2 regions of the Acidovorax sp. T1 genome follow, and region 1 is predicted to be linked to the other one. Evidence: predicted binding sites of a transcription regulator. Region 1 holds the regulator's gene; the other holds the start of a gene.
The links. Region 1 encodes FNR, which switches genes on or off when oxygen is low (the NO sensors DNR and NnrR bind a similar motif). Its sites were predicted from a motif close to TTGATNNNNATCAA; they were not measured.
Positions count from the first base shown of each region.

Region 2: the regulator FNR is predicted to act here: its motif matches at 4,846-4,859, upstream of CCX87_RS10455 (universal stress protein).

Region 1 covers NZ_CP021648.1:2,477,115-2,484,775, forward strand. Annotated here, with positions in the region: gene CCX87_RS11595 (sensor domain-containing protein) at 1-397, opposite strand, end outside; gene CCX87_RS11600 (HD-GYP domain-containing protein) at 394-1,674, opposite strand; gene CCX87_RS11605 (sulfite exporter TauE/SafE family protein) at 1,862-2,599, opposite strand; gene hemN (oxygen-independent coproporphyrinogen III oxidase) at 2,630-4,012, opposite strand; gene fnr (fumarate/nitrate reduction transcriptional regulator Fnr) at 4,202-4,924, shown strand; gene CCX87_RS11620 (hypothetical protein) at 4,948-5,241, opposite strand; gene CCX87_RS11625 (FixH family protein) at 5,301-5,573, opposite strand; gene ccoG (cytochrome c oxidase accessory protein CcoG) at 5,649-7,094, opposite strand; gene ccoP (cytochrome-c oxidase, cbb3-type subunit III) at 7,161-7,661, opposite strand, start outside.
Region 2 covers NZ_CP021648.1:2,249,742-2,257,402, forward strand. Annotated here, with positions in the region: gene CCX87_RS10430 (PAS domain-containing hybrid sensor histidine kinase/response regulator) at 1-417, shown strand, start outside; gene CCX87_RS10435 (RluA family pseudouridine synthase) at 404-1,066, shown strand; gene CCX87_RS10440 (SDR family NAD(P)-dependent oxidoreductase) at 1,194-1,955, shown strand; gene bktB (beta-ketothiolase BktB) at 2,048-3,232, shown strand; gene CCX87_RS10450 (tripartite tricarboxylate transporter substrate binding protein) at 3,298-4,284, shown strand; gene CCX87_RS10455 (universal stress protein) at 4,327-4,764, opposite strand; gene CCX87_RS10460 (2OG-Fe dioxygenase family protein) at 4,885-5,673, opposite strand; gene CCX87_RS10465 (hypothetical protein) at 5,745-6,221, opposite strand; gene CCX87_RS10470 (PilZ domain-containing protein) at 6,481-6,855, shown strand; gene CCX87_RS10475 (long-chain fatty acid--CoA ligase) at 6,932-7,661, opposite strand, start outside.

The DNA of each region.
Region 1 (7,661 bases):
TGGCGCGCAATTCTGAAAGCAGGGTCTCCAACTCCCGCTCTGTGGCCTCCTGGGCACTGCGATCGAGCATTGTCAGCATGAGAACCGCACGACCATTGCCTTGGTCCACACAGCAGACACGCCGATCGACCGGCACCAGCAGACCATCTGGCCGCAACACGCTCGTATGCGAGCGGATGCCCTGCGAAAGGGTGGCAATGGGCTCGGCCCAGAATGCGTGATCCTGGGGCGTTGCCGCCAGGCATGTCACCGGCTTGCCCACCATGTCACTTGCGGACCTGCCTGCCAGTTGCTCAGCCGCCCTGTTCGCCTGCAGGATGCGTAAGCTCTTGCCATCCACAAGCCACACCGCCTCCACCAGGCCGTCCAGCCAAGACTGCGGTGGGAACTGGCTCACGCTTGCGCCTCGTCAGTACCCGGGTCCACCGCGCGCTCAAAAAAATAGCAGATTCGCTTACGGGGCGAAAGATAGTCGAGGGCATCGCGAGGCAACTGGGCAGGTTTCAGGCTGCGTCGTATACCCAGTTCAGGCATCGCCTCCAGGTCCAGCACCGGGGCCTCATCCTTGGGAACCCGGGAATCGTGAACGATCACTTTGGGCCGTAGCGGTCTGGACGAGTTGACAGACACCACGATGGCGTAGCGGTCGTTGACAAGCTGGACCACCGATCCCGGAGGATACACACCCATCATCCGGATGAAGGCGCCCAGCACCACCGGATCAAAGCGGGATTTGAGCTGGGCAAACATCACCGACAGGGCTTCGTGGGGCGTCAAGGCATCCACACCTGCCGCGGGGTTGCACATCCGGTCGTAGTGGTTAACCAAGGCTAATATCTGGCCCGAACGTTGCATATCCTCGCCCACGAGATGCAGGGGAAATCCGCTACCGTCTGCCATTTCATGGTGCTGCGCAATCGCTGTCAGGACCGCATCAGACAAGCCCATCAATTGCGCGAAGGCGACTGACTGCCCTACGTGGGACTCATAACGCTGCCGCTCGGCCGGCATGAAGCCGGTGGTAGGCACCTTGAGCTTGCCCAGATCGTGCAGCAGCGCAGCGACACCGAGTTCGTGCAGGTCCAGGCTTTTCATGCCCAGTGCCTTGCCCAGCAAGAGGCTGATGACCATCACGTTCACAGGATGCAGTGCGCTGCTCTCGCCCACGCCTTCTGACAGGAGACGGATCACGGAGTCGCCGTTCTCCAGCAATTCCCTCAGGCAATCCGACACCACCGCCTCGCACTGGGTGCGAGCCAAGCCGGGTTGAACAGCAACCGTACGCTCCACCGCCTGGTATTGCCGCGTGGCGCTCCCGAAGCGCTGGTTGCACGCGGCCAGCACCCGGTTCTGAAACTGCAGGTGGGCACGGTTCTGTGCCGCAACGGAATCCACGCCAGCGGAAATGTGCGCCACGGCGTCTGCGACCGAATCCGCGTCAAGGGTGTCGGGCGCGTTGCCGGGGAGCGCATCCAGCGCATACACTTCCGGATCGCTTTTCTGGGGGAAGTAACGAACCTCTGTGAGGCCCAGCTCCCTGATCGTGGCAATCTGGTCTGTAGACGCGATGCGAAAGCGGCTCACCGGGAACGGATGACGCATCCAGCCCAAATCGAGCTGAACGTACATGCCGACACGAAGCTGGCTGGTATCAATGAAGAGGGAGGAATTCACGACATAAGAGGCGAAACATGGTGATATGAATTCCACCAATGGTTACAGCAATTATCACCATTTCGCCATCCATCCCGCAACTCGCAGCCAAAAAGCTGCACTGTCGGGCAACACTGCGCCACAAAACAGACGAAAGAACCTGCGACTGCTGCCCAGCGCTACTCCGCTCATGCCTGGAAACTATCGACTACCGGCACCAGAGCGAGGGTTTGTAGACCAGGTCCATCCACAACGCCCAGCCTGCAACCCCCACCAGCAATGCGCCCGCCAGACGCGTTCCCCAACTCGCCCGCACGGCATTGAGGTGTGAACGCAACTTGCCCCATACCCAGGGGCCGCCCACCAGCCACAGGCCACTGCCCACACCAAACAGCGCCATGGTGGCAGCGCCCTGCAGCGCGCCCCCGCTGAGCGCTGCAACCAGTAACGCAGAGTAAAGCAATCCGCAGGGCATAAGCGCCCAAAGCACCCCCGCCACCATCAGCCCGCCCGGTGCACGGACAAGGGGTTGCACGCGGCGCCAGGCTGTGCGTCCGGCCTGCTCCACCCAAGCAGGCTGGCGCGCCTGCACCATCATCATCAGGCCCCATGCCATGACCGCAACATGCATCAGGGTCCATACCGGACTTAGGGCCATGGTTTGCTGCGTCAGCCAAGCCAGGCTGTCCATGGCCAGCGCCGCCAAGGCACCCGCCCCCGCATAACCCGACAGGCGCCCGAGGTGGAACGCTAGCAAGCGGTGCGGCAGCGCGCCCCGGGGATGCCACTGCACCGGCCGAGCGGTGAGGTCCCCGGCATCACTGGTGATCGAACACGTCGCCCCTGGACCCACAAGCGCACCACAAGGTGCAGAGCACATGGCCAAGCAATGGGGCCCTCCGGCGAGCCCCATGATCAAGGCCGTTACGGCGAGTGGCGCAAGCATGAAACCTGATACTCCGTTGGATTGGTCACCCTAGATGATGCGCGAAAACCTCGCCCGATTGCGGTCAGCCTGCAAATAGCGGTCAAACACCATCGCGATGCCGCGCACAAAAAACCAGCCCATGGGCGTCACCTTGACGCCCTCGGAATCCAGCACGACAAGGCCTTGCTCGGCCATGGTCTCCAGTTGCTCCAGCTCCGGCGCGAAATACGTCCGAAAATCAATGAGCCACGCCTGCTCCATGGGCTCGAACTGCACTTCGCCCTGGCACATGAGCGCCATGATGACCGCCCTGCGCACCAGGTCGTCGCGGTTCAGTGCCAATCCTCGCACCACCGGCAAACGTCCCTGGTCCAGATGGTCGTAATACTCCTCCAGCGACTTGGCGTTCTGACTATAGGTGGCCCCCACCCTGCCGATCGCTGACACACCCAGGGCAATGAGATCGCAGTCGGGCTGTGTGCTGTAACCCTGAAAGTTGCGGTGCAATCGCCCCTGCCGCTTGGCAACAGCCAGGGCGTCGGTAGGCAGGGCAAAGTGGTCCATGCCCACGTACACATAACCTGCGTCCATGAAGGCATCGAGCGAGCGCGACAGCATGGTCACCTTGGCGGATGCGGCGGGGAGCTCCGTCGAAATGATGCGTCTCTGGGGCTTGAAGCGGTCGGGCAGATGGGCATAGGCATACAGGGCGATCCGGTCGGGGCGCAATTGCGCCACCTGCGCCAACGTGCGGTCGAACGACTCGGGCGTCTGGCGCGGCAGTCCGTAGATCAGATCCACATTCACCGACTCAAAGCCCAAAGCGCGAGATGCCTCCACCAGCGCAAACACCTGCTCTGCCGGCTGGATGCGGTGCACCGCCTTCTGAACCTCGGCATCGAAATCCTGCACGCCGAAGCTCAGCCGGTTAAATCCCAGCTCCGCCAGCACCGCCAGGCGCTCCGCGGTGACAGTGCGGGGATCGACCTCGATGGAATACTCACCACCCGGCGCGAACGTGAAGCTGCGCCGCAACGTTGCCATGAGTTGCCGCAGTCCGTCATCCGAGAGAAAAGTGGGCGTGCCGCCACCCAGGTGCAGCTGACTGACCACCTGCCCGGTGCCGCAGTGGGCTGTGTGCAGATCGATCTCGCGGCTGAGGTAGCGCAAATACACATCGGCACGGTCATGGTGCTTGGTGATGATCTTGTTGCATGCGCAGTAGTAACACAGCGATTCGCAAAACGGAATGTGGACGTACAGGGACAGTGGCAGTGCCATGGCCGTGGTACCCACCCGGCGCTGCGAGAGCGCCAGCACGTAGTCTTCGTGCCCAAACGCCTCCACAAACCGGTCCGCGGTGGGATAGGAGGTATAACGAGGCCCTGGCACGTCAAAACGGCGCAGAAGTTCTGGTGAAACAGCGGTCATGGGAAAATATCCTTGCGTGCACCAGTACTGTGCCGTACCCTTCAATCGACGTCCTTGACCTTAATCAAGAGCACGAAGGGACGCAGCGGTGACAATTTGATTCATATCAGCCACCGGGTCGCAGCGCGGGACAATTGCGTCCCAACAGACATCAGCCAACTATCCCGGCCCAACCAGGTTCCAGTGTCCATGAATCCGCAAACCATCAAAGTCGCCTGCTCCAACTGCAACCTGCGAGAGCTGTGCATGCCCGTGGGTTTGAACGACCAGCAGTTGCAACGCATTGATGACATCGTGGCTGTGCGACGAAAAATCAAGCGTGGCGGCACCCTCTTTCGCAATGGAGAGTCATTCACCTCTCTTTATGCCATTCGCACCGGTTTTTTCAAGACCTGCGTCGCCACTGAAGACGGGCGTGACCAGGTCACGGGTTTTCAGATGGCCGGTGAAATCATCGGGCTCGACGGCATCGTCAACGATCACCACACCTGCGATGCCATCGCCCTCGAAGACGCCGAAGTGTGCGTCATGCCCTTCGATCGCATCGAAGAACTGTCGCGTGAAGTCAATGCCCTGCAACACCATGTTCACAAGATCATGAGCCGCGAAATCGTTCGCGAGCACGGTGTAATGCTTTTGCTCGGCAGCATGCGCGCGGAAGAACGCCTCGCTGCGTTCCTTCTCAATCTGGTGCAACGCCTGCACGCCCGTGGGTTCTCGCAATCCGAGCTGGTATTGCGGATGACGCGGGAAGAAATTGGCAGTTACCTGGGACTCAAACTGGAAACCGTGAGCCGCACGTTCTCGAAATTTGTGGAGGACGGCACCGTGGAAGTCAAACAGCGCCATGTCCGCATTCTGGATACCGAGGCCCTCAGGCGCATCGTCAACAATCAGCAGGCCTGCCACTGATCGTCATACAGAAATGTGCCCCCTTACGGGCACGATGAAACCTTGTGGCAATCGTCCGGCCGTGCCTCTGGGGGCACCGGGCAGCGGTTGAGTTCAAAGGATGACATGGACAGCAGTGTCGTCAGCGCACTGGCAAGCATGGTAACAATCCAGAAGACAAAGAACGCAAGGGTATAAACGCCCTGGCGCGACAGCGTCAATGGCTGGCCAAACCAATGCAGATCCTGCGGATCCACCATGGCAAAAACCAGCATTTCCAGAATGCCCGCCACCAGAAAGGCAGGCCATGCAATCCACATCAAGCGTTGTTTCCACATCGTCTTGTCTCCTAAGATTTTTCTGAAGTGATGTGCATCCACCAGGCTGGCATTGAATCTCAGCGAGGTTGGTCCCCGGCAGGTGTCGCCGCGTGGTTGCGGGCCTTGAGTGCCGGGGCCAGGCTTTTTTCAGGCTGCGCCAGCGTCTGGTTGATCTCCATTCCCTTGCGGTAATAGTCTTCCTCAACGACAGGGTCCGGCCGACTGACGGCGAGCCACAACGTGACGAATCCGGCAATCACCACAATGACCGGCCCGGCAATCACCAGCCAGACATGACCAAACTTCCACCAAGGCTGCGGTTCAGAAGCAACAACGGGGCTGGATGACATAAAACCTCCTCAGCTTGTCAGCAATACAGATCACAAGACACCACGGAACCTGCAGTGACCTGCAGTGACCTGCATTTAACGCGGCACCAGGAAAATGGATTTTTCGGTCACTTTGCCACCGCCTTCCAGTGCCGAAATATCGAAATGAATCGCATGGGAACCAGGAGCCGCCGATCCATAAGGAATCTGGAGTCGCACGGCCACCCAGCGGGATTCTGCGGCGCCAATGTCGACCTCCTGCTCAGAGGCCACTTCAAGGCCCTCCAGCCCGTTCGCTGAAATGCGATAGCGCTGCGCGGCCTCGGTGGCATTCATGATTTGCAGCCGATAGACATTTTCCAGCTTACCCCCGGCAACAATGCGGGACAAGGCGGCACGGTCACGCACGATATCCACTTTCAGGGGGGTGCGCGTTGTCAAGCTGGCCAGCATGCCCACGCACAAGGCCACCAGAACCGCGGTGTAAATGAGCACGCGGGGGCGCAAGACATGCCGCAGGATTTGCGATTGGCTCCAGCGATTGAGCACACCATTCTGGGTCGAATACCGTATCAACCCCTTGGGGTAGTTCATCTTGTCCATGACGGTGTTGCACGCATCCACGCACAGGCCGCAGCCGATGCACTCATATTGCAAACCCTTGCGGATGTCGATGCCCACCGGACATACCTGCACACACAGCGTGCAGTCGATGCAGTCGCCCAGGCCCTTGGCCTTGTAATCCACCGTCTTGACCCGGGGACCACGCGGCTCGCCTCGGGCTTCATCGTAGGTCACGATCAGCGTATCGCGATCGAACATTGCGCTCTGGAACCGCGCATAGGGGCACATGTATTTGCACACCTGCTCCCGCAGAAAGCCCGCGTTGCCATAGGTGGCCAAGCCATAGAAAACCACCCAGAAAATCTGCCAGCCGCCGGAAAAAGCCAGCAACTCGGGACCCAGTTCCCGGATCGGCACGAAGTAACCCACAAAGGTGAATCCCGTCCAAACGGACACTGTCACCCACACGGTTTGCTTCAGGAACTTCTTGCGGATCTTCTCGAAAGTCCAGGGACTCGCATCCAGTCGCAGACGCGCACTGCGATCACCCTCGATCTTGTGCTCTATCCACATGAACATCTCGGTGTAGACCGTTTGTGGACACGCAAATCCGCACCACAAGCGACCGGCCACCGCCGTGAACAGAAACAGCGAGAGCGCCGAAATGATCAGCAACCCCGTCAGGTAAATGAAATCCTGCGGGTAAAGGACCAGTCCAAAAATATAGAACCGGCGGGCCCCCAGATCAAACAGCACCATCTGGCGCTGGCCCCACTCAAGCCACGGCAACCCATAAAAAACAAGCTGCGTGAGAAACACCATGACCCAGCGCCAGCGCGCAAAGTACCCGCTGATCGATCGCGGGTAAATCTTCTTTTGCGCCTCGTAGAGGGAAACGAATTCACCCTCTGCCGATGGCTCGGGTGTAGCCGCCGCGATGGGGATGACCTTGCGCAGTGGCCTGTCAGGTGATGTCATGGTGCGGGCCGTAAGAGCAGAAAAAACATATCGGGCGGCCCCACCAAGGTCGGGGCCGCCCTGATTTCAGCGGGCTGCTACGGGCTTGTTGGACAAGCCCCATACGTACGATGCGAGCACGCCGATCTGCGCATCGGTCAGCTTGTCGGCTTGCGCTGGCATCTGGTTGACCTTGCCGCTATTGATCATGGCTGCAATGGCAGCTTCGCCCCAGCCGTGCAACCAGATGTCGTCCGTGAGGTTGGGGGCGCCCAAGGCCTGATTGCCCTTGCCGTCCATGCCATGGCAGGCGGCGCATGAGACGAACTTGGACTTGCCCAGCGATGCCCGCAAAGAATCATGCGGACTGCCCGACAGACTCAGCACGTAATGCGACAGATTGCGCACATCTTCCGGCGAACCCACTGCGGCAGCCATGGGAGGCATGTTGCCGATCCGCCCCTTCTCCAGGGTCTCGCGGATTTTCTCGGGCGTGCCGCCATGCAGCCAGTCGTTGTCGGCCAGGTTGGGGAAACCCTTGCTGCCGCGCGCATCCGAACCGTGGCACTGGGCGCAGTTGTTCATGAA
Region 2 (7,661 bases), 230 kb from region 1:
GCAACAACCCCGCCTGCCGCACACCCGGCCGCACAACGCAGCCACCATGTCATGTATGTGGATGACGACGAGGCACTGGTGTTTCTGGTGCAGCGCCTGCTGCGCCGCCGCGGCTACCAGGTCAGCGGGTTCACCGACCCCCACGAGGCCACCGCCGCCCTGCGCGCCGACCCGCTGCACTATGACCTGGTGGTGACCGACTACAACATGCCCGGCTTTTGCGGCGTGGACCTGGTGCGCGAGGCCCGCCGCATCCGCCCCGACCTGCCCGTGGCACTGGCGTCCGGCTACGTCACGACAGAAATCGAGCAGGCCGCCATGGCCGAGGGTGCCAGCGCCCTCATCCACAAACCCAACGACGTGGAAGAACTGTGCGCCACGGTGCAGCGGCTCGTGAGCGGCAATGAACCCGCCTGAAGTTGCGGACACCGGCGTGCAGGCGGCCCATGTCGATGCCGACCTGCTCGTGCTGCACAAACCGCCGGGGCTGCTGTGCGTGCCCGGCCGGGGCCCCGACAAGCAGGATTGCCTGAGCGCCCGCGCCCAGCAGCGCTGGCCGGGTGCGCTGGTCGTGCACCGGCTCGACCAGGCCACATCGGGGCTGGTGCTGATGGCCCGCCATCCGGACGCACAGCGGCGCCTGGGCCACGCATTTGCCGAGCGCCAGGTGCACAAGCGCTACCAGGCCGTGGTGCAGGGGCAACTCGGCAGCGACGACAGCGCGTGGCATGACATCGACCTGCCCATCGCAGCCGACTGGGCACGCCGCCCACTGCGCGTGATCGACCACACCCTGGGCAAGCCCAGCCTGACACGCTGGCGCGCGCTCGCGCATGACGCGGCCGCCCAAACCACGCGGATCGAGCTGGAGCCCGTGACAGGCCGCACCCACCAGCTGCGCGTGCACCTGGCGGCCATCGGCCACGCCATATTGGGCGACATGCTCTATGCCGACGCCATCACGCAGGCACAGGCCCCGCGCCTGATGCTGCATGCCAGCCACCTGGCTTTCACGCACCCGGTGACGGGTGCGCTGCTCACCCTGGAATGGGCCGCCGAGTTTTAGCCAAATCGGCCTGTAGCGCCTGCCTGCATTGCGCAAACAGCTATTATTTTGATAGTTACCGGGTTTTTCACTAACCCCAGCCGCCCGGCGACAGCAGGCTGTAGGCTTCCCGCAGTACCATGGCAGGATGCCTTTGAACCACCTCACCCTCCTCACCGGCGCATCGCGCGGCATGGGCCTGGCCATGGCGCACCAGTTGCTGCGCCCCGGCCACACACTGGTCTGCATCTCACGCCACCGCAATGCCGAGCTCGCCCAGGCGGCAAGCCAGGCCGGTGCCACGCTGGAGCAATGGGAGCAAGACCTGTCCCAAGGCGAGCAGGCCGCGCGCGCGCTGCGCGACTGGCTCACGGCCCAGGGCCCCGCTGCCTTTGCCAGCGCCACGCTGATCAACAACGCCGGTGTCATCCCGCGCATCGCGCCGCTGTCGGCCAGCGCCCCAGCCGACCTTGCCAACGCCCTGCGCGTGGGGCTGGAGGCGCCCATGCTGCTCACGGCCGCCTTCCTGGGCGCCACCGAGGGCTGGGCCGTGCCGCGCAAGGTGCTCAACATTTCATCGGGCCTGGGCCGCCGTGCCATCGCCTCGCAAGCAGCCTACTGCGCCGCCAAGGCGGGCATGGACCATTTCACGCGCTGCGTGGCACTGGACGAAGCCCTCAAGCCCCAGGGCGCCAAGGTGTGCTCGCTGGCGCCGGGCGTCATCGACACCGACATGCAGCAGCAACTGCGCGGCACCGACCCCGCCGCGTTCCCGGATGCACCCAATTTTGCCAACCTCAAGACGGGTGGCCAGCTCACATCGCCTGCCGACGCCGCTACCCGCGTGCTGGCCTGGCTGGAGCGCGCAGACTTCGGCACCCACCCGGTGGCCGACGTGCGCGATGCCTGAGTCGGCACGCTTCGTTTTTAATAGCTGCAGGCGCTTTATACATAAGCACTGGCGGCACATTTGATCTGAAATCACTCTGAAAGGACATTCCCATGACCCGTGAAGTCGTCGTCGTCAGCGCAGTGCGCACCGCCATCGGCACCTTTGGTGGCAGCCTGAAAGATGTGCCGCCCACTGAACTGGGCGCGCTCGTGGTGCGCGAATCCCTTGCCCGTGCCAACGTGGAAGGCAAGGATGTGGGCCATGTGGTGTTCGGCCATGTGGTCAACACCGAGCCCAAGGACATGTACCTGTCGCGCGTGGCCGCCATCAACGGCGGGTGCGGCGAAGGCACGCCCGCCTTCAACGTCAACCGCCTGTGTGGCTCGGGCCTGCAGGCCATCGTGAACGCCAGCCAGTCCATCTTGCTGGGCGACACCGATGTGGCCATTGGCGGTGGCGCCGAAAACATGAGCCGCGTGCCGTTTGCCAGCCTGAACATGCGCTGGGGCGCCCGCATGGGCGACACCAAGATGGTGGACATGATGATTGGCGCACTGCACGATCCCTTCCACAACATCCACATGGGCGTAACGGCCGAGAACATCGCCGCCAAGTGGGGCATCACCCGCGAAGACCAGGACAAGCTGGCCGTGGAAAGCCACAACCGTGCCGAGCGCGCCACGCAAAGCGGTGTCTTCAAGGACCAGATCGTGCCGGTCACCCTGAAGAGCCGCAAGGGCGACGTGCAGTACGCCACCGACGAGCACTTCCGCCCCGGCGCCACGATGGAAGACCTGGCCAAGCTGCGCCCCGCGTTCCTCAAGGAAAACGGCACCGTCACCGCCGGCAATGCCTCGGGCATCAACGACGCCGCCGCTGCCGTGGTGCTGATGGAAGCCGGTGCCGCCAAGGCCCGTGGCGCCAAGCCCCTGGCGCGCCTGGTGGCCTATGCACACGCGGGTGTGGACCCCAAATACATGGGCATCGGCCCCGTGCCCGCCACGCAACTGGCGCTCAAAAGAGCCGGCCTCACGGTGAACGACCTCGATGTGATCGAGGCCAACGAGGCCTTTGCCGCCCAGGCCTGCGCCGTCACGCGCGACCTGGGGCTGGACCCGGCCAAGGTCAACCCCAACGGCTCGGGGATTTCGCTGGGCCACCCGATTGGCGCCACGGGGGCGCTCATCACCGTGAAGGCCATCCATGAGCTGCAGCGCATCCAGGGCCGCTACGCACTGGTGACCATGTGCATTGGCGGCGGCCAGGGTATTGCCGCCATTTTTGAGCGCATCTGACCCTTGCCCACCGCGGGCGGCCCAGGGCCGCCCCGGCTGCTTTTATCTGACGGAGACTTTTTTTGATGATTCGCACGCTGCTTTCCTTCACCGCCCTCGCCCTCGCCCTGGGAGCCACCACGGCCCATGCCCAGGCGCCCGCACCGGCGGCCGCCTACCCCAACAAGCCCATCCGCCTGATCGTGCCCTTCCCGCCCGGTGGCGGCACCGACATCCTCTCGCGCCTGGTGGCCACCAAGCTCACCGAAAGCACCAAATGGACCGTGGTGGCCGACAACAAGGCGGGTGCCGGCGGCACCATCGGCATCGGCGAGGCGGTAAAGGCCGCGCCCACGGGCTACGACCTCGTGATGGGCCAGAAGGACAACCTGGTGATCGGCCCCTGGCTCTACAAGAACCTGCCCTGGGACCCCACCAAGGACCTGACCGCCGTGGCCCATGTGGCCTGGACGCCGGTGATCATTGCCACCAGCGCCAACAGCAAGTTCAAGACCCTGGCCGATGTGGTGGCCGCTGCCAAGGCTGCGCCCGGCACCATCACCTATGGCTCGCCCGGCAACGGCACGTCCATCCACCTGGCGGGCGACCTGTTTGAAAAAGCCGCAGGCATCAAGCTGAGCCACATTCCCTACAAGGGCTCGAACCCCGCGCTGATCGACGCGCTGGCGGGCAATGTGGACCTGCTGGTGTCGTCACTGCCCTCGGCCATGGGCCAGATCAAATCGGGCAAGCTGCGCCCGCTGGCGGTCACCTCGGCCAAGCGCAGCTCCTCGCTGCCCGATGTGCCCACCGTGGCCGAATCGGGGTTCAAGGGCTTTGACGTGAGCACCTGGTATGGCGTTTTCGCCCCCGCCGGCACGCCCGCCAGCGTGGTCAGCACCCTCAACGCTGAAATCAACAAGCTGCTGGCCATGGCCGACATGAAAGCCGCCATCCAGTCCCAGGGCGCCGAGCCCGAAGCCATGTCGGCGGCGCAGTTCGGCACCCTGCTCAAGACCGACTACACCAAATGGAAGGGCATCGTGGAAGCCTCAGGCGCAAAGATTGAGTAGCCCCCCTCCCCCGAGGGGGACGCACCCGGTGGCCTGGCAGGCTCAGTCTCTTACGACCAGCACCGGGATATGCACCACGCCCAGCACCCGCTGGGTGACGCTGCCCAGCATCAGTTTTTCCAGGCCCCGGCGGCCATGCGAGCCCATCACGATGAGGTCGGCGCCCGTGCTTTGCTGTGCGCGCAGGATACCGTCGTGCACCGCGTGGCCTTCGCCCACCACCGTAGTGACTTGGATGCCGGCCTCGGCCATGGCTTTCTTGGTGGCATCGAGAGCGCTGTTGGCCTCTGCCGTGGCAGCGCTCAAGTATTGCGCCTGGCCATAGGCGAAATCAGCCCCCACGCCCGTGAAGGGATACGGATCGATCACATACAGCGCCGTCACGGCGCTGCCAAAGGTCTTGGCCAGGGCCGCAGCCTTGGACACCGCGAGCATGGAAGTGTTGGAGCCGTCCACAGGAACCAGAATGTGTTTGAACATGGTGCTTCTCCTCAAGTTGATGGGGCCAGGCGATGGCCTGGAAACAGGGCTCCAGTGTGGCGGCCCACCACACTGTGCGTCTTGATTCGCATCAAATCAAGGTGTCGTGGCGCCATGGCGTTATGGCAACGCGGCCTGCGTTCGGGGCTGGGCCACCACATCCGCGCCCTGAAAGCTCCCGCGTCGGCAGGTCACCACCAGCGTGTCGCGGTAACCGCCTGGCAGCGCGGGCTGGATGGGCGTGGTCTCGTGGATCATGCGAGCGTCGTCCAGCAGCATCAGCGACCAGGGCGCGCTCAGGGTAAAACGCTGGCCCGCCGGGCCCGTGGCTTCAAACACGCGCGTTTCGCCGCCCTTCACCCCGTCGCGGGCCACCAGAAAAACCGCCACCAGGTCCACACCGTCGCGGTGCGCGCCCTCGGGCGTGGGGCGGCCAATGCCATCGGTGGTGTCGATGCGAAACTGGTGCGCCTCCACAAACCAGCGCACGGGCGCATCGGGGCCGGCAAACACCGCGTCGGACAAGGCCGCCAGCGCCGCCAGCAGCTGCGTCCACACGGGCTGCGCCACCGTTTCGGGCGCCATGGGAGCAAACCAGCGCTCCATGCCGCCATGCAGCGCGTTGTATTCCAGCGGCTGCCAGTGCGCCCGGTGCGGCACCTGCACCACGTCACCGTGCACCACTTCAAAGCAGGCATGGCGACGGCGGCGGTAGCGGCCACCGTCTTTCAGGAAATCGTCGGGGGGCAACGCGGCCCAGTCGGCGGCCAGCGCCTGCAGGTCTGCCAAGGAGCAACCAGACCACGCAGCCACATCGGGCGGCGACAGCACGGCGTAGCCGGTGTTGCGCAACTGCTCGGCCACCCCATCGGGACGGGTGAAAGGAGGAGAAAAAGTGACTTCAGCCATTCCTCAGAGCTTAACCGCCGATGCGGCGAGGCCGGGCCCGCAGGCCCCGGCGCTCACGGGTGACGGGCAGATCAGTCGCGCTGCCCGTGGCCCTTGCCACGGCCTTCACCCCGCCCGTCGTGGCGGTCGCCCCGGTCATGCTTGCCGGCGCCACGATGACCATCGTCCCAGCGACGGTCATCCCTACGGTCGTTGCCAGGACGGCCACCGTAATTTTGGCCACGAACCGGCTCTTTCACAAAGTACACCGGCTGTCCGCAGGCGTTGTAGCGGGCGCAGTGCTTGCCCCAGTTCTTGGCATGCCCCGGCGGCACATACAGGTAAATCGGGGAGCGCGGCACCATCACGGCAGGCCGCTGGATGATCATGGGCTCGGCATAAATCAGGGGCGGCGGCGCATTGCCAATGTCGATACGCCCATACACGCCGGGCGCCAGCTGCCCGCCCACGGTGGAGTTGAAATAGGTTTGGGCCTGGGCGCCCGCAGCGGCAACCAGCAGCAACGCCGTGGCAGCCCCGGACATCAGGTGACGAAAAGTGAGATTCATGGTAGATCCTGGTGGATTAAAAGACAGCCCAGTTGTAACAAGATCGGCGGTGCTGATCGTCAGATGCTGCGCAAAAGATGTAAGCAAATGGTGAACAACAACGCAATGATACTGATGAAAAATGGCTGCTGCGCTTTATCTACAAGCGCCTACAGCTATGTTTTTGGTAGCATTCAACAGATTGCACATCCTGCAACGATGGGCTTGCGGCATGGGCTGCAGTAGCATGGGGCCATCCCCGCCAGGCCAGGAGACCGCGATGCCCTATGAACGCCGCCACTTCATCCGCGTCAGTTTTGATGCACCGGCCCTGCTCGCAACCGCCACCGATACGTTCAGCGTGCATGTGCTGGACCTTTCGCTCAAGGGCGCACTCATTACCGTCCCCGCCCACGTACAGCTTCGCACCGGAATGCGGTGCCAACTGACACTGGCACTCGCCGAAACCGGCAACCACATTGCCATGTCCACCGAAGTGGCCCATGTGGAGGGCTTGCACACGGGGCTGCTGTGCCGGGGCATTGAACTGGACAGCGTGACCCACCTGCGCCGCCTGATCGAGCTGCAACTGGGCGACCCCGCACTGCTCGAGCGCGATCTGGCCGAGCTGATGCACGCGGCATCGGCGCACTGAGGTGCAAGCCAGGGCGGCGTGCAGTTGAACGCTGCACCGGCTGAAAACCAACGATCAGCCCTTGAGATCGGCTGCTTCAGCGAGTTGTTTCTGGCGCCTCTTTTTCCTGCAGCAGCCGCCACATCACCTTGCCACTGCCGCTTTTGGGTAACGCGTTCACCAGCTGCACCATGCGCGGCGCCTTGTACACCGCCATGTTCTCGCGGCACCAGTCGATGATCTGCTGCTCGGTGGTGTCCTGGTGCGTGGGGCGCAGCACCACCACGGCCTTCACGGTCTCGCCCCGGTAGCTGTCCTTGGCGGCGATGATGCAGGCCTCCTGAACAGCGGGGTGGCGGAACATTAGAGCCTCCACCTCGGCCGGCCACACCTTGAAGCCGCTGGCATTGATCATGCGCTTGAGCCGGTCGGTCAAAAAGAAGTAGCCGTCCTCATCCATGCGGCCCAGATCCCCCGAGCGGAAGAAGCGCTTGCCCTCGAACTCGATGAAGGCCGCAGCCGTGGCATCGGGCCGCTTCCAGTAGCCCTCGAACACCTCGGGGCCGTGGATGATGATCTCGCCCTGCTCGCCCACGGGCATTTCCTGCAGGGTTTCGGGGTCGATCACGCGGGCATCCGTGCCCATGAAGGGAATGCCCAGGCACTGCTGCTTGGGGTTGTCGGGCGGGTTGGTGTGCGACGGCGCCGCCGTTTCGGTCAGGCCATACCCTTCGGTATAGCGCAAGCCATAGCAGTCCAGCAGGCGCTGCGCCACCGCCTGCGGCATGGCCGCGCCGCCGCCGCCGATATAAACCAGGCTGGAGAGG